4 regions of the Rhizobium sp. EC-SD404 genome follow, and region 2 is predicted to be linked to each of the others. Evidence: predicted binding sites of a transcription regulator. Region 2 holds the regulator's gene; each other region holds the start of a gene.

Region 1 (5,524 bases), 110 kb from region 2:
ATGCGCTCGCCGCTCCAGAACGCCGTGGCCCGGCGGGAACCTTCCAGTTCGAGGGTAGCAAGCGCAGCCCCGATCTGCCGTTTGCAGCGCTCGATCCATTGGGTGGATGGGTGATCGTGCAAGACGTTTTCGTAAAAGAGGCTGACGGCCTTGTCCGAAATGCCGGTAGCCAGCGATACCGACTTCATGGCGCGGCGGCGCGCTGGCTCATCCGTCGGCAACATTGTTGAGCCGGAAGTCACGAGGCCATCCACATGGTCGATGATGCCGTGACTGTCGAGCAGGATGTCGCCATCGTCGGCGACGAGCACCGGAACGCGAAGCAGGGGGCTATAGGCCTGAAGCCGGTCCGCATCGCCGAAGGTCGACCACGGCCAGTGCTCGAAAGGCAGATCGTAGAGCGTCAACGCGATGCCGACGCGGCGCACGAAAGGAGAATCATACTGACCGATCAGGATCATATCCGTCTCCATGATACCGTTGACGCTGTGGTAGCGGAAAAGCCTATTCTGCCGCCTGCGACTTCGTCTGCGGGCGTCGCTCCAGCAGTTCCTTCAGGAACCGGCCCGTATGGGAGCGCTTCTCCTTGACGACATCTTCCGGCGTTCCGATCGCGACGATCTCGCCGCCGCCATCGCCGCCTTCCGGTCCGACGTCGATCAGCCAGTCTGCCGTCTTGATGACCTCGAGATTGTGCTCGATCACCACGACCGAGTTGCCCTGGTCCACGAGTTCGTGCAGCACCTCAAGCAACTTCGCCACGTCGTGGAAGTGCAGGCCGGTGGTGGGCTCGTCGAGAATGTAGAGCGTGCGTCCGGTCGAACGCTTGGCCAGTTCCTTGGCCAGCTTGACGCGCTGCGCTTCGCCACCCGAAAGCGTCGTCGCCTGCTGCCCGATCTTGACGTAGCCGAGACCGACGCGGTTGAGGGTGATCAGCTTGTCGCGCACGGCCGGCACGGCTGCGAAGAATTCAACGCCTTCCTCTACGGTCGTGTCGAGCACGTCCGCTATCGACTTGCCCTTGAAGGTGACATCCAGCGTTTCTCGATTGTAACGCTTGCCATGACAAACGTCGCAGGTGACGTAGACATCCGGCAGGAAGTGCATCTCGATCTTGATGACGCCGTCGCCCTGGCAGGCTTCGCAGCGGCCACCCTTCACGTTGAAAGAGAACCGGCCGGGCTGATAGCCGCGCGCCTTGGACTCAGGAAGTCCAGCGAACCAGTCCCGGATGGGCGTGAACGCGCCCGTATAGGTGGCGGGGTTCGAACGCGGCGTGCGGCCGATCGGCGATTGGTCGATATCGATGACCTTGTCGATGAACTCGAGCCCATCGATGCGGTCGTGGTCTGCCGGGTTCTCGCGCGCGCCCATGATGCGGCGTGACGCGGCCTTGTAGAGCGTTTCGATCAGGAAGGTCGACTTGCCGCCGCCCGAGACGCCGGTGACCGCCGTGAACAGGCCGAGTGGAATGGCGGCCGTTACGTTCTTCAGATTGTTGCCGCGTGCACCGACGACCTTCAGCTCTTTTCGTTTCACCGGCTTACGGCGCTGCGCCGGAACCGCAACGGAAAGGGCGCCGGACAGGTACTTGCCGGTCAGCGATTTGGGATTGGCCATGACCTCGGCCGGCGTGCCTTCGGCGATGACCTCACCGCCGTGTATGCCCGCAGCCGGGCCGATATCCACCACGTGATCGGCACTCAGGATCGCATCCTCGTCGTGCTCGACGACGATCACCGTGTTGCCGATGTCGCGCAGGTGTTTCAGCGTATCCAGAAGCCGGGCATTGTCGCGCTGGTGAAGGCCGATCGACGGCTCGTCCAGCACATAAAGCACGCCCGTCAGGCCCGAACCGATCTGCGAGGCAAGCCGGATGCGCTGACTTTCGCCGCCGGACAGGCTGCCCGAGTTACGCGATAGCGTCAGGTAATCGAGCCCGACGTCGTTGAGAAAGTTCAACCGGTCGCGGATCTCCTTCAGGATGCGAACGGCAATCTCGTTCTGCTTGTCGTTCATCGCGGACGGCAAATCCTGGAACCACGCGCCGGCCTGCCGGATCGACATTTGCGAGACTTCGCCGATATGGCGGGAGTCGATTTTGACCGCGAGTGCTTCCGGCTTGAGGCGATAACCATTGCAGGCCGGGCAGGGGGCGGCCGACATGTAGCGCTCGATCTCTTCGCGGGCCCACGCGCTGTCGGTTTCCTTCCAGCGCCGTTCCAGATTGGGCACGATCCCCTCGAACGTCTTCGCCGTCTTGTACGACCGTAGGCCATCGTCATAATTGAAGACGACCTTGTCGTTCGTGCCGTTCAGAATTGCGTTCTGCGCATCCGCCGACAGATCGATCCATTTATCGGAAATCTTGAAGCTGAAATGCTTGCCGAGCGCTTCGAGCGTCTGGCGGTAGTAGGGCGACGAGGATTTCGCCCACGGTGCAATGGCACCATCGCGCAGCGTGCGCGCCGTCTCCGGGACGATCAGCGCCGGATCGATCTTCTGCTGGGTGCCCAGGCCGTCGCAGGTTGGGCAGGCACCCGATGGGTTGTTGAAGGAAAAGAGACGAGGCTCGATCTCGGAAATGGTGAAGCCGGAGACCGGGCAGGCGAATTTTTCCGAGAACAGGATACGTTCATGGGTCTCGTTCTTCGATTTGTTCGCGCCGCCGCCCTCGGCCGTCTCTTCCGCCGGCAGAGGTTTGTCCGCGAATTCCGCGACCGCCAGACCGTCAGCCAGCCGCAGACAGGTCTCCATGCTGTCGGCAAGCCGTGCGCCGATATCGTCGCGCACGACGATCCGATCGACGACGATATCGATGTCGTGCTTGTATTTCTTGTCGAGCGTCGGCGCCTCGGCGATCTCGTAGAATTCGCCGTCGATCTTGACGCGCTGGAAGCCCTTCTTCAGCAACTCGGCGAGTTCTTTGCGATATTCGCCCTTCCGTCCGCGCACGATCGGAGCGAGAATATAAAGCCGCGTGCCTTCTTCGAGTGCCATCACGCGGTCGACCATCTGGCTGACCGTCTGGCTTTCGATCGGAAGGCCCGTGGCGGGCGAATAGGGAACGCCGACGCGGGCAAACAGAAGCCGCATGTAGTCGTAGATTTCGGTGACGGTTCCGACTGTCGAACGCGGGTTCTTCGACGTCGTTTTCTGCTCGATCGAGATGGCCGGGCTCAAGCCGTCGATCTGGTCGACGTCCGGCTTCTGCATCATTTCCAGGAACTGGCGCGCATAGGCCGAAAGGCTCTCGACATATCGCCGTTGGCCCTCGGCGTAGATAGTGTCGAAGGCGAGCGACGACTTACCCGATCCCGAAAGACCGGTCATGACGATCAGACTGTTGCGCGGTAGATCGAGATCAATCCCCTTGAGATTGTGCTCGCGCGCACCGCGAATGGAAATGGTCTTGAGTTCGCTCATGGGATCGCCAGATGACACGTCGATAAGATGGGGAGGTTCGAGGCTGCGCATCCACCCTCGTCGATCAGCGCAGTATCCGTCAAATCATGTAGGTTCTCACAGAGCAATGTCGAGAGGCACATTCCCGCTGCGAACCGACTCGGTTGACAAGCGGGTGGAGCCTTCATAGAACAAAGAAAGAACAAAAAATAGCCTGCCTTGCAAACGCCCAACTGCCCTGTGGAAATGCGGCCGATGGGGCGCGGGTTCCTCCGAGTTCCGATAAGATGCCGCCTTTCAAATGACGATCGCGCGGCAGTGGCTCAAGGCTATTCAACTGAAGACCATTCGACCGGCGACTATTAAAAGGCATTCACCATGGCAGGAAGCGTCAACAAGGTCATTCTCGTCGGAAATCTCGGTGCCGACCCGGAAATCCGCCGCACACAGGACGGCCGTCCGATTGCCAATCTGTCCGTCGCGACATCGGAAACCTGGCGCGATCGCAACTCCGGCGAACGCAAGGAGAAGACCGAATGGCACCGCGTCGTCATCTTCAATGAAGGCCTTTGTAAGGTCGCGGAAAGCTACCTGAAGAAGGGCGCCAAGGTCTATATCGAGGGCCAGCTTCAGACCCGCAAATGGCAGGACCAGAGCGGCCAGGACAAGTACTCGACCGAGATCGTGCTGCAGGGCTTCAACTCGACCCTGACGATGCTCGACGGACGCGGCGAAGGTGGCGGCATGGCGCCCAGCGGCGGCGGCGGACGCGGCGGCTCGGATTATTCGGGCGGCGGTGGTGGCGGCAACGACTACAACCGGCAGTCACCCGCGCCACGCAACGACGACTTCTCCCGCGACATGGACGACGAAATTCCGTTCTGACCGAAAAGTCGTCTCGAACATTTGAAGAGCGATGCGGGGAGGGCCCCGCATCGCGCAACTTTCTTCAGTAGAGAAACTGTTCGGCCAGGATCCGATCGTCCCAGGAATGGTCGGGATCCGACAGAAGGCGGGCGGTCGTCTGCCTCGACTGAACGATGCGGACAAGCCGCACGGACTTGACTTCCGTGTTGTCGGCAACGGCGTTGACCGGCCGCTTTTCGCGCTCGAGCACCTCGATCGTAACTTCTGCCTTGTTCGAGAGAAGCGCACCGCGCCAACGCCGAGGACGGAATGCGCTGACCGGCGTCAGCGCCAGAAGCGGCGAGACGAGCGGCAGGATCGGGCCGTGTGCCGACAGATTGTACGCGGTCGAGCCAGCTGGCGTCGCGACCATCAGCCCATCACAGACGAGCTCTTCGAGCCTGACCTTGCCATCGACGCTGACACGCAGCTTTGCAGCCTGGTAGGACTGACGCAGGACCGAGACTTCATTGATCGCAAAAGCGTGCGTCTCGGTGCCATCCTCGTCGGTGGCCACCATTTCGAGTGGATTGATCTCGCTTTCGACCGCGCGCTCGATGCGTTCGCGCAGGCCGTCCTTGGCATACTCGTTCATCAGAAAGCCGATCGAACCCCGGTTCATGCCGTAAAGCACTTTGTCGGAATTCATCATGCGATGCAGCGTCTGCAGCATGAACCCGTCGCCACCCAGTGCGACGATAACGTCCGCATCCTCGGGGGCATACGTGCCAAACAGCGCTTCCAGATCAAGGCGGGCCGCCTGCGCGTCCGGAGCATTGCTCGAAATGAAACTCAATTTATCCGTAGGGCGCGCCATCCGGTCTCATCTCCCAATTGATGCGGCACATTGGAGACGGATGAGGGATGGGGCAAGCGCCGAGCAGTCGCTTCCGACGCAAATTTTTCTGCGTCGCGAGCCGGTGCATTTCTCATTTTACAGCGCCGGCAATTGTGCTAATCACCCGCCCGTGCCCTTGTAGCTCAGTTGGTAGAGCATCTGATTTGTAATCAGAGGGTCGGGAGTTCGAGTCTCTCCGGGGGCACCAGTTCCGGCGCAAAGATCGACCTGGCCACCAATTTTCCTGACATTTTGTCATTTCGAGCGCCGTAATCTACGGCTGCAAGCTCAAAAAAGTGACATTCTGGCATCACTACACGCACCACCGACATTGCGCCGCAATCTCAGCTTGCGGATGCATCGCACGCGACCAAT
Region 2 (5,524 bases):
GAAGCGGGTGACGATCCCTTCGGACATGATCTTGAACCTGTCAGTGATGCTGGGTTGAGCGACAATCGGGCCTTTGAAGGCCGCATCGGCATGTTGGCGGTGATCTAACACACGAGGGCGACAGCGCAAGGCTTGCGGTGTATCGTGCACCAAGGCGAGGGGGCCTGAACCGCATGGCGCATGCCGATGCTGAACGCGAGCCAGTGAATGGCTCCGCTTGCGAGCGGACTGCGTTTGCGTTCGACCCGCCCGATCCCTATGTCGACGACGATCCCGAAAGCGACCCTCTGCGCACTGTCAGCCGTTCTCAATCTCGGCGTCCGCGTTTGCCGCAATGGAATTTGAGGCAGGCGCTTGAGGAAGAGCGTGGCCATGGCGCGCTGTTTCTCTGGGCTTCCGCTTTCTTCGCGACCGGCGCCGCGCTCTGGCGCATCTTGCCGAGTGATCCGCCGTTTCTTGTGACGTTCGGTTTGACCGTGGCAGTCGGATTGGCCGCGGCACTCACCTCGAACCGGCTGCGAAACCTGCTGAGCGCGCTGTGCCTGATCCTTGCCGGGCTGGCCTCCGCAGCGGCGGAGGCGGATCGCCGCGCAATCACCGTGCTGGACAGTCCGGTGGTAACAACGATCTCCGGTCGGGTGCTGGCACGCGAAATCGATGAGGAGGGGCGTTGGCGCTACCTGGTCGAAGTCAGGTCTACGCACGACCCGACATTGCGGCGGCCGCCAGAACGCGTGCGGCTGCTGGCGCGCAGCGACCATCCCGATATCGAGATCGGCGCGTCCATCATCGGCCTGGCGCGTCTGGCGCCCCCATCTGGTCCCGCGATGCCAGGCACGTTCGATTTCGCCTTCAACTCCTATTTCGCCGGTATCGGAGCCTTCGGCTTCTTCTACGGGCCACCCGGTATCATGCCCGGTGAAAGGGTCGATGAGGGTTTCGAAGATCGGATCGCGCAATGGACGACCGAACTGCGCGAAACCATCGCCTTTCGGATCAAGGAGGTGATCCCGGGGGATGCGGGCGCCGTCGCGGCGGCGATGACCGTGTCCGACCGCCGCTCGATCTCCGAGGAGACGAACGAAGCCTTCCGCATCACCGGGCTCGCCCACATCCTCTCGATCTCCGGCCTGCACATGTCGCTGGCAGCAGCCTTGATGTTCACCGGGCTGCGCCTTGGCTTCGCGCTCGTGCCGGGCATCGCCCAGGCCTGGCCCGTCAAGAAATTCGCGGCGCTCGGCGCCATCGGCACTTCCACCTTCTACCTGCTGATTTCAGGAGCCGTCATCTCCGCGCAACGGGCGTGGATCATGGTGGTCGTCATGCTGGTCGCGGTGCTGCTCGATCGGGCCGCGCTGACTATGCGCAACGTCGCGATCGCGGCCTTTCTCATCCTTCTCGTCACGCCGTCGGCGGTGACATCGCCCGGTTTCCAGATGTCTTTCGCGGCCACTGCGGCCCTCATCGCCGCCTATGGCGGCTGGGCCGCGCGCAACAAGAACAAGGCTCCGGAGTTCTCCAGCGCCAAACCGGGCTTCGTCTGGCGCTGGACGGGGCTGATCCTCGGCTTGGCCGTGACCTCGCTGATCGCCGGAGCCGCGACGGGGATATTCTCCGCTCACCACTTCCACCGCATGTCGAGCTACGGGATGATCGCCAATGTGATCGCAATGCCCGTCATCTCCATCATCGTCATGCCGTTCGGCACCCTTGCGCTCCTGACGATGCCGTTCGGCCTCGACGCGATCTTCCTCACGATCATGGGTGTTGGTCTCCAGGCGGTCATTGCCATCGGCCATCATGTCGCCGACTATGGCGACGGTTTTGCTACGGGTCAGATTCCGGGTGCCGTCACTGCGCTTCTGTCGCTGGCGTTGCTCATTCTCGTCTTTGCCCGAACATGGCTGCGAAATGTCGCGATGATACCCGCGTCTGCCGCCGCGCTGATCATGGTGTCCGACATACGCGCCGACCCGCCATTGCTGCTGATCGCAGAGGACGGCCGCTTGGCCGCGATCTTGCGCGATGACGGCTTGGCCACCAACCGTGCGCGTCCGAGCAGCTTCATCTTCGATCAGTGGGCGACGGCAACCCGGCTGGAGACCCATGTCCCGCCAATCGTCGTTGTCGATGCACAGGCTGACCACACGTCAACCCAGGCGCCTGCCGAGCCGGTCGAGGGCGAAGCCGAAATCGACCCCGCCATTGCCTACGGAATGATGCGTCAGGCGATCCGCGAACTGAGTGATGGGCAAATAACAGGCGTGTTCCAATGCCGCCGAGGTGCGTTTTGCGTGGCTCGCATGGAAAACGGCACAACGATCGCCTGGCTGGAGGAGCCGGCCTATGTCGGCCCCGCATGCGACATGACCGATATCGCGATCATTCCGATACCGCTGTCGATGCGCGAATGCCGGTCGGGCGCGACGCTCTTCACCGCCCGCACATTGCGTGAGACCGGCGCAATCGCCGTCTACGCTGAAACGAGGGGAGACGGATTCGCGGCGAACGAAGCGCGTGCTGCAGGCAATGGGCAGAGTGCACACCTTGACCAGCAGCCGACGTTCCGCTTCGAGCAGTCTGCCGGCCGGATGCGCGCTTGGACGCGACACCGCTACTATGACTGGAGAACGGGAAGTTTTGCCGAGCCCGGCACGGATGGCGCCTCTTCCGTCAACACGAACATGAGCGGAGACGGAAGAGCTGCCGATAGCCTGGATCAGTGATAGCGCCGAATGAGCCCGACGAGCTTCCCCTGGATCTTGACGCGATCCGGGCCGAAAATCCGCGTTTCATAAGCCGGGTTGGCGGCCTCGAGCGCGACGGATGCACCTTTGCGACGGAAACGCTTCAACGTCGCTTCCTCGTCGTCGACCAGAGCCACGACGATGTCGCCGGGATTGGCCGTCGAGGAGTTCTTGATGATGACCGTGTCGCCGTCGAAGATGCCGGCTTCGATCATCGAATCGCCCTTGACCTCGAGCGCGTAATGTTCGCCGCCGCCGAGCATGTCCGGTGGAACGGCAATCGAATGGGTATTGTTCTGGATGGCGGAGATCGGCACACCCGCCGCGATACGGCCCATGACGGGCACGCTGATGGCGCGATTGTCGTTGTCGCGCGGCATCTCGCTCTGGCGGCGCTCGGCTGCAATCTCGGGCTTCGGCGTCTTGCCAAGCGATCCTTCGATGACACTCGGCGAAAAGCCGCGACGCTGCGGCACTGCCGCGTTGTAGCTGTCCGGCAGCTTGATGACTTCCAGCGCACGCGCACGGTTCGGCAGACGGCGAATGAAGCCGCGTTCCTCTAGCGCGATGATGAGGCGGTGGATCCCCGATTTAGACGCGAGATCGAGGGCTTCTTTCATCTCGTCGAAAGATGGCGGTACGCCGCTTTCCTTCAGACGCTCATGGATGAAAAGAAGCAGTTCCTGCTGCTTACGCGTCAACATCGGCTGCTTGGGCCCCCGCTCGATCGGATGGAAACAAATGTGGAACACACTTTATCTGTTCCTTTTGTGTTCCGCAAGTCCGCCAGGGAAAACCGTGGCTAGATCCGTCGCAAGACGATCGCCCGCACGGTGTCTCCCATCTTGGCGGCGGGGGCAAATGGTTGCCGGATGACGAGGCCGTCCGCCTCGGCGAACACGCGCATCATGGAGGAATCCTGCTTGGTGGCAGGGGTGGCGACCAACTTTCCGTCCGCCCGTCGGCGCATCGCCGCGCGCAGATAATCCTGGCGCACGTCGTTTTCGGCGAGGTCGACATCCAGAACCGCATCCACCATCTGCAGATGATGGGCGCGGCCAGCGAGCTTTGCGATCAGCGGCGTGAGGAAGACGTAAGAGCAGACGAGGCTCGAAACCGGGTTTCCGGGCAATCCCAGAACATGCATCGGGCCGATGCGGCCGCTCATCAGAGGTTTGCCGGGGCGCATGGCGATCTTCCAGAACGCCAACTCAAGGCCGCGCGATTCCAGCACGTTGCGAACGAGGTCGTGATCGCCGACCGAGGCGCCACCAAGCGTTACGAGGATATCGGCGCCTGCCGCCTGTGCGGCATCGATCGATCGATTCAGGGCATCCTCGGTGTCGGCGGCGATGCCGAGGTCGATCGGGTCGCCTCCTGCTTCCTTGACGATCGCAGCGACACCGAAGCTGTTGGATGCGATGATCTGATCGTCTCGTGGGTCCGCGCCCGGCTGCACGAGTTCGTCGCCAGTCGCGAGGATGGCGACGCGCGGACGACGATGAACGGGCAGGGAAGGGAGGTTCATGGCTGCTGCCAGTGTCAGCCGGCCGGCATCGAGCATCGCGCCCTTGGCAATGACCGTTTCACCCCGGTGGAAATCGAGGCCTGCACGCCGCACGAAACGCCCGGACTGGACAGGCTCTAGAACGTCGATCCGGTTTGCGTCGAGGGGCCTTGCGTTTTCCTGGATGAGAATCGCATCGGCACCGTGCGGAACCGGCGCGCCGGTAAAGATGCGGACGGTCTCGCCGCGTCCGATGGCGCCTGGGAAACCATGGCCGGCGGCCGATTCGCCGATGACGGTGAGCGTGGCGCCTGGTTCTGCCGTATCGGCTGCAATCACGGCGTAGCCGTCCATGGCGGAGGCGGGAAACGGAGGTTGATCGCGCCTCGCGATAAGTGGTTCGGCGAGCACGCGGCCCCACGCGGCATTCAAAGGCACATTCTCGATATCGTCGATCGGTCGAGCGTCAGCGAGGATCAGCGACAGTGCATCATCGACGGGCAGCAGCGCCATGGTCAGGGTGCCCCGTCATTACCCGGAAAAGTCCAATCGCCGGACTTGCCGCCCGTCTTCGACAGCAGTCGGATACCGGTGATTTCCATCGCTTTGTCGACCGCTTTCGCCATATCGTAGATGGTGAGGCAGGCAACAGACACGGCCGTCAGCGCTTCCATCTCGACGCCTGTGCGGCCCGTGAGACGCGCCATGGCCTCGACACGCAGGCCGGGCAGGGTATCCGCTGCCTCGATCGTTACAGACACCTTGGTCAGCATCAGCGGATGGCAAAGCGGGATGAGGTCGGCAGTCCGCTTGGCAGCCATGATGCCGGCAATGCGCGCCGTGGCGATGACGTCGCCCTTTGCAGCGCTGCCCGATTGAATGAGAGCGAGCGTTTCCGGGGCCATCTTCACGAAGCCTTCGGCGATGGCGACACGCTCGGTCTCGGCCTTGCCGCCGACATCGACCATGGTGGCACGCCCGCGTTCGTCGAGATGTGTGAGCCGCGGTTCGTCGCTCATTGCGCTGCCACCTGAAGTTTGCCCGTAAGCAGCGTCTCCGTCGCGCCGGCGACATCGTCGATGCGCATCAGGCTTTCGCCGACGAGGAACGTGCCGATACCGGCGCGCTCGAGACGCAGGCAGTCCTCATGGGTGAAGATGCCGCTTTCGCCGACAAGATGACGACCGGCAGCCATCGGGGCGAGGCGCTCGCTGGTTTCGAGCGACACGTCGAAGGTGCGCAGATTGCGGTTGTTGATGCCGATGAGCGG
Region 3 (5,524 bases), 250 kb from region 2:
GCCGGCCTTGCCGCATCGAACGGAGAGGCTCGCCGCCACGTCCAGGGTGGCGCGGTGAAGATCAACGACGTGCCGGTCGCCGACGACAAGCACGTCATCGGTGCATCCGACCTCAACGACGATGGCGTGATCAAGCTTTCGCTCGGCCGCAAGAAACACATGCTCGTCCGCGCCGCCTGAGCGCTACGCAGAATGCAGAACGTCGCAGCCCACAGCCTCGTGCCGAGGGCTGCCACAGACACTGAAACGGCCATCCTCGGGACAAGCCCCGGATGGCCGTTTGATTCTGAAGATCAGCTACTTGCGAGCTTCAGCCCGGCGATGCCAAGTACGATGAGGCCGATGCTGGCGATCCGTGCCGGCGATGCTAATTCCCCGAAAAAGAGAATGCCGAACGTCGCCGTGCCGACGGCACCGAGCCCGGTCCAAACGGCATAGGCCGTCCCGAGCGGAAGATCGCGCATGGCGATGGACAACAGCCAGATGCTGATTGCCATCGCGCCGATCGTCATGACGACAGGCAGGGGCCGCGAAAAGCCATCAAGGCTCTTCAGCCCAACCGCCCAACCAATTTCGAAAAGTGCTGCAACAACAAGAGTAAGCCAGGCCATGCCCGCCTCCATCAAGGAAGGGGCCGTCCCCGTTTGTCTACATTGTGAGAGCTGGCGAAGCCGTCTTCGCACTCCCTATATCTGCCACTCAGTCCCTCAAATCAAGAGCGTTCGCCGAAAACTGCGCGGAATTGCTGGTCTTTGCGCCAACGCTGCCTGGGTATGCTGGAACCTCCCCGGCCCTGCCGTGTTCGACTGGCATCACTTCAGGAGTTCACAATGTCAAAAGACAGCAACCCTTTGAAGCATGACCGCGGAACGGCGCAACCGATCGGTACAGAACAACCGACGAATGCCGATCAGAACATGGCGACCGAGGCTGCAGAACACGAGGCCGAGATGCGCAAGGCGAAGAAGAGCGCCGACGCGGACGACGACAACCCAACCCCGTCGACGACACGAACACCGCCCGACTGAACGCGCCGTAAGCGCCACGACGACCACGTGAACCGAACTTTTCCGGATTTTGGAAAATGGTGAGCCCGCAGGGGGTCGAACCCTGGACCTACTGATTAAAAGTCAGTTGCTCTACCAGCTGAGCTACAGGCTCCCGCCGGGGCGCGGTGGCCCGGGGAATTGGCGCGGAACATAGGCAGGCGCCTGCCGGGGGTCAACCGCAAAAATGCAGTTCGCCGCGTCCAAAACGAAGACTTTTCGTCTCGCTCGGGACGCGGCGGAATTTGGTGCCGAACCTTAGAGGTTACGACCGACTGCACCGCCTGCGACGGCACCGCCAACACCGCCGACGATCGCGCCGCCGGTACCGGCAATCGCGTCACCGACCACGGCTCCGCCAACACCGCCGACGACGGCGCCGCCTACGGTCTTCTGGCCAGTCGTGCATCCGGCGGCGCCGAGAGTGGCGACGGCAACGACCGAAAGCGTGGCAATTTTCTTCAACATGGGGAAACTCTCCTATTCAAGCGATCGATAACGTAACCCGCTTCGCCGCATAGGGTTCCCGCCGTTCAACAACCATCGCGATCAACGTGCGTTGGCGAGCACGAAATTCAGCGTTTCGCGCCAGTCGATCATGCGGATCGGGATGCCGTGGCTGCCGGTGGCGAAGAGATGGAACCGCGTCGGGTAATCGCCGCTCGCGCGTAGCGAATCGAAGACGGCGCGCTGGTTGCGCCAATCGTAGACGCGATCGTTTTCACCATGTGCGAAGACGATCGGCAGACCCGCGCGCGCAGCAGCACTATCGGCCAGGGACCCATCCGGCATGCCACCCAACAGAACCAGCCCGCCAAGCTGCGAGGCGAGCGCGCCATCGCGCGCTGCTGCTACGCAAAGCGCGCTCCCCATCGAGCCGCATGCGAGCACGATCGGCGCTTGCGGCGAAACCTGCATCGCGTGCCCGAACAGCGCCCGGATAACACCCTGCCCGCCGGCCTCGAAATCGGGGAGGCTCGGCACGTAATAGGTGCCGCCATTGCGGGTTGCGAGGTTCTTCAGCCGGTTGAAATTGCCGCCGAAGCGCCAGTCGTCCGACCCGAGCCTGCGGTCGCCGTCGCGTCCGTGCACGAAGATGACGACAAAGCGTGCGCTTGCTTCCGCACCGAACTCGTTGACGGTGAGCGAACCCGCGCCTGTGGAGATGCTGCGCTCGCGCCCGGCGCGGTTGGCGCCGAGATCGACATAAGCGCGCTTGGCACGTCGCTCCGGAATGTCGTCACGGCCATTGATGTCGCGCATCTCGCGGTAGTCGTAACGCCGGAAAGCGCCGTCCGCACTCTCCTCGATCACGGCCGGGTAGGCGAACCGATCATCCTTGAACGGCGCTATCTCGGCCGCCGCGACAGGGATCGTCGAGAACAGCGCCACCAGACCGATGATCGCTCCCCGCCCCATGATCATCCACCACGCATTTGTCATGACCGGGCTCCTACCCTTCCTCATTCTGTCGATATCCACTATTCGTGGCGCCGCTGGCCAGCCTTTCATGTGGGCAACCGCGCGCGGCACCGTGAACACAAGTAGAACACGGCTCGCGTGCCAGAACGCCATCTGTCACACTGCGCAGGTGATTCGGCCACAATTCACGCCTTGGGACTGAAGCATAGCCATGGACGACAGCAACGATCTTTTCGCGACCATTCCGAGCGCCGGCCCCACGGCCGGTCCGGCAAAACGGCCGGCTGCCGCCGATCCGGTGCGCCGGGCGCCGAAAGCGGAAAAGCCCAGCGACAGCGACGGCGATTATTCGGCTGCCGACATCGAAGTGCTGGAAGGACTGGAGCCGGTGCGTCGCCGGCCCGGCATGTATATCGGCGGCACCGACGAAAAGGCGCTGCACCATCTCTTTGCCGAAGTCATCGACAACTCAATGGACGAGGCCGTGGCCGGCCACGCCAATTTCATCGATGTCGAGCTGTCGGCCGATGGCGTGCTGTCCGTCACCGACAACGGCCGCGGCATCCCGGTCGATCCCCATCCCAAGTTCAAGGATCGCTCGGCGCTCGAAGTGATCATGACGACGCTGCATGCGGGCGGCAAGTTCGACAGCAAGGTCTACGAGACCTCCGGCGGTCTGCACGGCGTCGGCATTTCCGTCGTCAACGCGCTGTCCGAGGAATTGACGGTCGAAGTCGCGCGCAATCGCAAGCTCTATCGTCAGCGCTTCTCGCGCGGCATGGCACTTGGGCCACTTGAGGAAGTCGGCGAAGTCCAGAACCGTCGCGGCACGCGGGTTTCGTTTCGACCCGACCATCAGATCTTCGGCCAGAACACGCGGTTCGATCCGGCCCGTCTCATGCGCATGGCGCGCTCCAAGGCCTATCTCTTCGGCGGCGTCGAAATCCGCTGGTCCTGCGCGCCCGAACTCGTTGCCGAAAAGCCCGACGTCCCGGAAAAGGCGGTCTTCCATTTCCCGGGCGGCTTGAAAGATTATCTGCAAGCTTCGCTCGGCCAGGATTTCAGCGTCACCAACGAGATTTTTGCCGGCAAGACGACCAAGACCGGCGGCCACGGCACCGTGGAATGGGCCGTCACCTGGTTCGGCGGCGATCCCTTCGTGCAATCCTATTGCAACACCATCCCGACGCCTGAAGGCGGCACCCACGAGGCCGGCCTGCGCATTGCGCTGACGCGCGGCCTCAAGGCCTATGCTGAGCTCACCGGCAACAAGCGCGCCTCGATCATCTCGACGGAAGACGTGATGATCTCTGGCGCGGCGATGCTGTCGGTCTTCGTGCGCGAACCCGAATTCGTCGGACAGACCAAGGACAAGCTCGCGACCGTCGAGGCGCAGCGCCTCGTCGAAAACGCCCTGCGCGATCCCTTCGACCACTACCTCGCCGATCAGCCAGCCGAAGCGGCGAAGCTGCTCGACTGGGTGCTCGACCGCGCCGATGAGCGCGTGCGCCGGCGCAAGGAAAAGGAAATCAACCGCAAGAGTGCGGTCAAGAAGCTGCGGCTGCCCGGCAAGCTCGCCGATTGCACGCAGACGGCGGCGCAAGGCGCCGAGCTCTTCATCGTCGAGGGCGATTCGGCCGGCGGTTCGGCAAAGCAGGCACGCAACCGGCAAACGCAGGCGATCCTTCCCTTGCGCGGCAAGATCCTAAACGTCGCCAGCGCCGGACGCGACAAGCTCACCGCAAACCAACAGATCGGCGACCTGATCCAGGCGCTCGGCTGCGGCACGCGAGCCAAGTATCGTGACGACGATCTGCGCTACGACCGCGTGATCATCATGACCGACGCCGATGTCGACGGCGCGCACATCGCGTCGCTGCTCATCACATTCTTCTATCAGGAGATGCGCGGCCTGGTGGACAACGGTCACCTCTATCTGGCCATCCCGCCGCTCTATCGCATGACGCAGGGATCGCGCACGCTTTATGCCCGCGACGACGCGCATCGGGTGGAACTGCTGGAAACGGAGTTCAAGGGCCGCGGCAAGGTCGAAATCGGCCGCTTCAAGGGCCTCGGCGAAATGCTGCCGGCGCAGTTGAAGGAAACCACCATGGATCCCGCGAAGCGGACGCTGCTGCGCGTCTCCATCGATGCCGAGGATCTGGAAGGCACCGCGATCGCGATCGACGACCTGATGGGAACCAAGCCGGAGGCACGCTTCCGCTTCATCCAGGAACGCGCGGCCTTCGCCGAAAATCTCGATATCTGATCAATCGCAGCAGATCGCTGCGTGATCTTTAGCTGATGCGTCTCAGGCGGCGCGAACGCTCGCCAGAGCTCGGGCATCGGCGCGAGCGCACTGGCGGCGATGCGCGAGATTGAGCTTCTCGACGAGCGTCAGAAGCTCCGCTACTTCAGGGTATTCGGCCGCATCGCGTTGGTGCAGTTCGATCAGTGTGCGGGCGAGATGCGATGGCGTCGCGATCCTGCCCTTGCTCGAAGCGTCGCGCCAGACGAGCGTCGCGGAGATGAAGACCGTCAGAAGACGCGCCGGCAAGCCGATGGCGCCATAGAGCGCCCGGATTGCCGGCACGCGCCCATCGATCACGATGGCGCGCACGCGGGCTTCGGGCTGTTCGGAAATCGCGACCACGGCTGCCACGAAAAAATCGAGCTTGCCGCTGGCAAGCGCGTGCATCAGCAAGGCGGGCGTCAGGCGACCCTCGCAGCGCAGATGCTCGGCGAGACCAGGCAAGGCAGCGGAATTCCCGTCACCGGCCAGCATCAGCGTCGCCTGCATCTGGGTTTCCGACACGACGCGCTCGGCCCGCCGTTCGCCGATCACGTTGCGGACGAGATCGAATTGCGAAAGCGCGGTCGCGACGGCCCCCATCAGCCGATGGCGGACATCGGCTGGAAGATCGTTACGCTCTACGAGCAAGGCTCGAATGGCCGTATCATCCGCAAACCGCTCGGCGATGCGGCGAAGCGAAAACGGCGCGATGGCGGCTGACCGGTTCTGGAGCAGATCGCAGATGGGCTCGACGCCGGCGACC
Region 4 (5,524 bases), 1.3 Mb from region 2:
GCCGTCGACAGCCACGAGGAAGTCGAGAAGATCGCCCGTGCCGCCCCCGGCGCACGCGTGTTCTGCCGCGTCCTGACGGATGGCGAAGGCGCCGAGTGGCCGCTGTCGCGCAAGTTCGGCTGCGTGCCGCAGATGGCCGTAGACGTGCTCGTCTATGCCCACCAGCTCGGCCTCGTTTCCTATGGCGTCTCGTTCCATGTCGGTTCGCAGATGACCAAGCTCGACGCATGGGATGCAGCATTGTCCGACGCGCGCCGTGTCTTCGAAAAGCTCGCCCAGCAGGGTATCGAGCTCAAGATGGTCAATATGGGCGGTGGTTTCCCGACGAAGTACCTGAAGGACGTTCCGACGGCCGAAGCTTACGGCCAGGCGATCTTCGGTGCGTTACGCAAGCACTTCGGCAACAACCTGCCGGAAACGATCATCGAACCAGGCCGCGGCATGGTCGGCAATGCCGGCGTGATCAAGGCTGAAGTCGTGCTCGTCTCCAAGAAGGCTGATACGGATCAGCTTCGCTGGGTCTTCCTCGACATCGGCAAATTCGGCGGTCTCGCCGAGACGATGGACGAGGCGATCCGCTACCCGATCCGCACGGCCCGCGACGCGGACGTCATGGAAAACTGCGTGATCGCCGGCCCGACCTGCGATAGCGCCGACGTGCTTTACGAAAAGGCACCTTATCCGCTGCCCGTCTCCCTGACGATCGGCGACGAGGTCCTGATCGAGGGCACCGGGGCCTACACGACGACCTATGCGTCCGTGGCCTTCAACGGCTTCGAACCGCTCCGATCCTACGTCATCTGACCGCCGGGGGCTGGGTCCAGCCCTCGACAGGTCTGCCACTGGCTGCGGCGTTCACCCGAGGTGGACGCGCGGCTGCGTGCTCTTCATTCGTTTGAAAGTCATGCCGATGACCACGCTTTTCCACCGGATTGACACTGCAAAGGCCGGCCTTGGCGCCGAGGACCTGATCACCATTCGCGCCGAAGCCGCCTATGAAATCGACGAGCGCAACGCGTTGCTTGCCCGCGCCATGGCGCCGGACTGGCGCACGAAGACTTCGGAGAAGCTACGCCACGGTCGGTTGCCCGCCGCTGGACTCGCCTTCGTCGCGAAGAACCGTGCCGGCCATGTTCTTGGCACCGTGCGGCTTTGGGATATCGATGCCGGCATCGACCGTGAAGGACGTGCCGTGCCCGCGCTTTTGCTCGGCCCGCTTGCCGTCGATCCGGCCGCGAAGGCGGCGGGCATCGGCACCGGACTGATGCTGCGCGCAATCGAAAAGGCACGTCGCTATGGCCACGGGGCAGTCCTGCTCGTTGGCGACGCGCCCTATTACGAGCGCTTCGGCTTCACGAGCGAAAAGACGGCGACGCTGATGCTGCCTGGCCCGTTCGAGCGCCAGCGGTTTCTCGCGCTGGAACTGAAGCCCGGTCATTTGGACGGCGCCGCTGGCTTCGTCAGCGCTTCGGGCCGCAAGGCCTGACGACTTCTTAGAAGCTGGTGATGAGAGAAGGGCCGTATCCTTCCAGAGCGTTTCGAGGTGAAGTGGATACCGGTTCACCGTTCGGAAACGGGACAGGTTAGGGTGCGGCCCTTTCGTTTTGGCGCCTCAGGCCGCGTTCATCAGGTCCCGCACGGCGGCAAGATCCTCTGCGAACAGGCGACGCTCACGGGCTGCGGTTTCCTTGTCCGGGATGCGCAGCAGGAACGACGGGTGCACCGTGACGAACACGCGCAAACCGCTCTCGGTCGTCACGATCTGCCGCCGGTTCTTCGTCACCGGCATCGTCTTGCCTGACAGAGCGGTCAGTGCCGTTGCGCCGAGCGCCACGGTGAGCTTCGGCTGGATCAGCGTCAGTTCCTGGTCGAGCCACCAGCGGCAGGCCTGCACTTCGCCTGCATTGGGCTTGGAATGGATGCGCCGCTTGCCGCGCGGCTCGAACTTGAAGTGCTTCACCGCGTTGGTGACGTAGACGCGCTGGCGATCTATGCCGACCTCTTCCAGCGTCGCATTGAACATCTGCCCGGCCGGCCCGACGAAGGGTTTCCCAGCCAGATCCTCCTGGTCGCCCGGCTGTTCGCCGACAAAGACGACATCCGCATCGCGCGGACCTTCGCCAAACACGGTCTGCGTCGCTTCCTTGTAGAGCGGGCAGCGCCTGCAGCCCTCGGCCTGTTTCTCCAGCGCATCGAGCGTTTCGGCAATCTCTTCGTCGGCCATGCCGATCACCTTCTTCGGCTCCCAGTACTGTTCCTGGATGCGGGCGTGGTGGGGCGCGGAAAGGGAGGGCGCGCGCGCGATCATCTCTTCCGCTGCCTTGCCGGCGCCGGCGATCATGCCGGGAATGAGCGGCGCCTCGGGCAGGTTCCGCCAGTATTTCTTCGGCATCTCGGCCTGCATGGCCTTCACCTTCAACCGGGCGGGATTGAAGATCGACGTGAAATAGGTGCGCCAGAGATCCTCGGCCGCATCGTCCGCCGGTGCATCCTCCTTGCTGGCGCCGGGCATCACCGTGATGTCCGTGCCGTCCCAGGAGATCGAGCGCCAAGGCGTCAGGATCGTCCATTTCATGCCGGTGAACCGCGCGCGAAAGAAGCCCGCTTCACGCTCAGTGATATAATGCTCGGGTTCGAACCAGGCCACGAACCATTCCTCGCCGGCCACATCGATCTTCCGGAAGCGCACGAAGGCATGCATCTTGTGGGCATCGCGCCGGATCGATTTCTCCATCCGTTCAAGCCGCTGGATATCGGGATCGGACGCGATGCGGAGCAGGTTTTTCTCCTGCGAGACCCTCAGGAGAAGCCGGTACATGAAGGAAAATCGATCCGGATCGCGGTGATGGATCACCTGTTCCAGACGCTTGACCACCTCGCGTGGCACGGTGAATTCCGCACCGGTCGGCGGCTCCGGCAGAAGCGGCGAGGCATCTTCGAAAAGGTCTTCCGTCGTCTGGCCGACCACGCTGAACCGGATGTCGCCAGGCTCGACGCCGGCCAGCGCCAGTTGCCGCGCCGCGTGGCGCCACCCATCGAAATCCGTCTGATCGGCGAGCGTGACGGCAAACATCGCTAGAACAACGACAGCTGCGCCGGTTGCGGCGTCATTCGGGCCTTGAGCGAGGGACTATCCGTCAGCCCGCCCGGTTGCCAATCGAGGGCGGTGATGAACGGCCGTACCTTGTTCATCGATTGGCAGAGCCGGCCGACGTCCTCCAGCCGCAATGTTCGATAGCGTCGCACCTGCAGGATCTTTGCCACCGCCTTTGTACCGAGGCCCGGAACGCGCAGAAGCGATTCCCGATCGCCCCGGTTAACGTCGACCGGAAACCGCTGGCGATTGGAAAGCGCCCAGGCGAGCTTGGGGTCGACCGCGAGATCGAGCATCCCGTCGCTCTGGCCCGCCAGAATCTCGTTTTGCTCGAAGCCATAGAAGCGCATCAGCCAGTCGGCCTGGTAGAGCCGATGTTCGCGCATCAGCGGCGGCTGGATGAGCGGCAGCGAGGATTTGGAATCCGGTATCGGGCTGAAGGCGGAGTAGTAGACGCGCTTCAGATGATAGCTGGAATAGAGCCGGGCGCTCGTCTTGAGAATCGTGTCGTCATTGGCGGGGTCGGCGCCAATGATCATCTGCGTCGACTGCCCACCCGGCGCGAAACGCTCCTTCTTCTTGGTGCGCAGCGTCGGCTCGGACTTCTCCTCGATCTTCATCCGCAGATTGCCCATTGCCTTGCGGATTTCAGCCGGACGCTTCTCCGGCGCAAGGCGCGAGACGCCGTCATCGGTCGGCAATTCGACATTGATCGAGAGCCGGTCGGCAAAGCGGCCCGCTTCCTCGAGCAGCAGCGGGTCGCAATCAGGAATGGTCTTCAAATGAATGTAGCCGGCAAAGCGGTGTGTCACCCGAAGCTGCCGTGCCACTTCGACCAATTGCATCATCGTTTCGTCCGGCGAGCGGATGATCCCGGAGGAGAGAAACAGCCCCTCGATGTAATTCCGCTTATAGAAATCGAGCGTCAGGTCGACGACTTCCTGCACCGTGAAGCGGGCGCGCCGCACATTCGATGACGACCGGTTGATGCAATAGGCGCAATCATAGACGCAGAAATTCGTCAGCAGGATTTTCAGAAGTGAGATGCATCTCCCATCCGGCGCATAGGAGTGGCAGATGCCGGACCCTGTGGTCGACCCTATGCCGCCCGAAGTGAGCGAGTTGCGCTTGGTCGAACCGGAAGAGGCGCAAGAAGCGTCGTATTTTGCGGCATCCGAAAGGATCGCCAGTTTTTCCATCGTCGAAAGCTGAGCCATGCGTTCATGCTATGTTCGCAAGCACGCCGCGTCTATGTCTTTTATTGTACAGATGGAGGGGCATTTGGGAGTGATGCCGATCACCCCTCGGCCTGAGGCTATCGAAAGACGAGGGCGTGGCACAATCTTGGAAACCTCGTCCTTCGACAGGCTCAGGATGAGGCAGAGTTGGCGCTGTATGCGAAAGGAATGTCGAACTTGGTGTCGCGGTTAGGCGGAAATATCCACGACACCGCAATCGCCCGCCTCGGAACCGAAGAGGAGCTGGTGGCCGTCGCGGCTCCAGTCGAGCGTGGAGAGAGCGCCCTTGCCGGGGCGGCGAAGAAGCACTTCCTTGCCGTCTTCCATGCGCGCGGCGAGAATCATGCCGTCATTGAAGCCGATTGCGACGATGTCCTGGCTCGGATGGCAGGCGACGACCGTAACGAGCGCATCGCCCCGCGTGCCGAGTTCCAGCGGCGGCTTGCCCATCGGGCCGTCCTTGCCGACGAAGGGCCAGACGATCGCCGCCGGCGCACCGGATGAAGCGAGCCATTTTCCCTTGGCGCTCCACGACAGAGACTTCACCTTGGCCGGATAGCCGGACATCCGCATGTCGTGCAGGTCGGACATGCGCCACCCATGCAGCGCCTGTTCCTGCATCGTCGTGACGAGGTACTTGCCGTCGGGTGAGTAGGTGATGCCCGTATGGCTGCCCTTCCACTCGAGTTCGGCAGGCTTCGAATCCATGCCGGCCCAGATGAGCGTGACGCCGTTGTAGCGCGCCAGCGCCACTCGCAGTCCCTTGGGCGCAAAGGCAATGCCTTCGACGGTCCGCTCGCAGGCGATCTCCTTGAGCGTGCCGTCGGCCAGCCGGACATAGGCGGTGCGTCCGGACGAAAAGCCGACGACGCCCTGCGGACCGGGCGCGATCTGCCCGATCCATTTGCGGCCGATCTCGGCAAGCGTCTCGACGTCGCCCGAGGCGGAGATGCGCTGCACCTTCCCGTCTTCACCCCCCGTCAGAAGCGACTTGCCGTCGCCGGACAGGGTGGCCACCAGAAGCCCGTCATGGGCTTCCACCGACTTGTGGCCATGATCGAGCCGATGGACGGTGCCGTCCGCCATGGCGAAGACAGGAATTCCGGCGACGAAGCGCGCGGCGACGCAATACCCGTCGAGGTCGAGAGGAGCGACTGTCGGCATGCGATCAGGCAGCCTGGCAGGCGAGGAA

The links. The regulator LexA, encoded in region 2, represses DNA repair genes until DNA is damaged. The targets are predictions, from matches to a motif close to TGTTCNNNNTGTGTTCNG.
Region 1: the regulator LexA is predicted to act here: its motif matches at 3,593-3,610, upstream of uvrA (excinuclease ABC subunit UvrA).
Region 3: the regulator LexA is predicted to act here: its motif matches at 2,581-2,598, upstream of parE (DNA topoisomerase IV subunit B).
Region 4: the regulator LexA is predicted to act here: its motif matches at 4,313-4,330, upstream of GC125_RS05065 (putative DNA modification/repair radical SAM protein).

What each region holds. Positions count from the first base shown of each region.
Region 1 covers NZ_LR701459.1:2,287,833-2,293,356, forward strand. The annotation lists gene GC125_RS11735 (glutathione S-transferase family protein) at 1-461, opposite strand, end outside; gene uvrA (excinuclease ABC subunit UvrA) at 505-3,426, opposite strand; gene GC125_RS11745 (single-stranded DNA-binding protein) at 3,784-4,290, shown strand; gene GC125_RS11750 (NAD kinase) at 4,355-5,128, opposite strand; tRNA gene GC125_RS11755 (tRNA-Thr) at 5,282-5,357, shown strand.
Region 2 covers NZ_LR701459.1:2,182,465-2,187,988, forward strand. The annotation lists gene gltX (glutamate--tRNA ligase) at 1-27, opposite strand, end outside; gene GC125_RS11210 (ComEC/Rec2 family competence protein) at 174-2,726, shown strand; gene lexA (transcriptional repressor LexA) at 2,720-3,451, opposite strand; gene GC125_RS11220 (molybdopterin molybdotransferase MoeA) at 3,550-4,767, opposite strand; gene moaC (cyclic pyranopterin monophosphate synthase MoaC) at 4,770-5,273, opposite strand; gene trpC (indole-3-glycerol phosphate synthase TrpC) at 5,270-5,524, opposite strand, start outside.
Region 3 covers NZ_LR701459.1:2,430,107-2,435,630, forward strand. The annotation lists gene tyrS (tyrosine--tRNA ligase) at 1-180, shown strand, start outside; gene sugE (quaternary ammonium compound efflux SMR transporter SugE) at 294-611, opposite strand; gene GC125_RS12460 (hypothetical protein) at 831-1,028, shown strand; tRNA gene GC125_RS12465 (tRNA-Lys) at 1,086-1,161, opposite strand; gene GC125_RS12470 (YMGG-like glycine zipper-containing protein) at 1,305-1,514, opposite strand; gene GC125_RS12475 (hypothetical protein) at 1,596-2,489, opposite strand; gene parE (DNA topoisomerase IV subunit B) at 2,680-4,737, shown strand; gene GC125_RS12485 (DUF2336 domain-containing protein) at 4,780-5,524, opposite strand, start outside.
Region 4 covers NZ_LR701459.1:857,466-862,989, forward strand. The annotation lists gene odc2 (ornithine/lysine decarboxylase) at 1-804, shown strand, start outside; gene GC125_RS05055 (GNAT family N-acetyltransferase) at 911-1,486, shown strand; gene GC125_RS05060 (UdgX family uracil-DNA binding protein) at 1,613-3,073, opposite strand; gene GC125_RS05065 (putative DNA modification/repair radical SAM protein) at 3,076-4,311, opposite strand; gene GC125_RS05070 (WD40 repeat domain-containing protein) at 4,522-5,496, opposite strand; gene GC125_RS05075 (CobW family GTP-binding protein) at 5,501-5,524, opposite strand, start outside.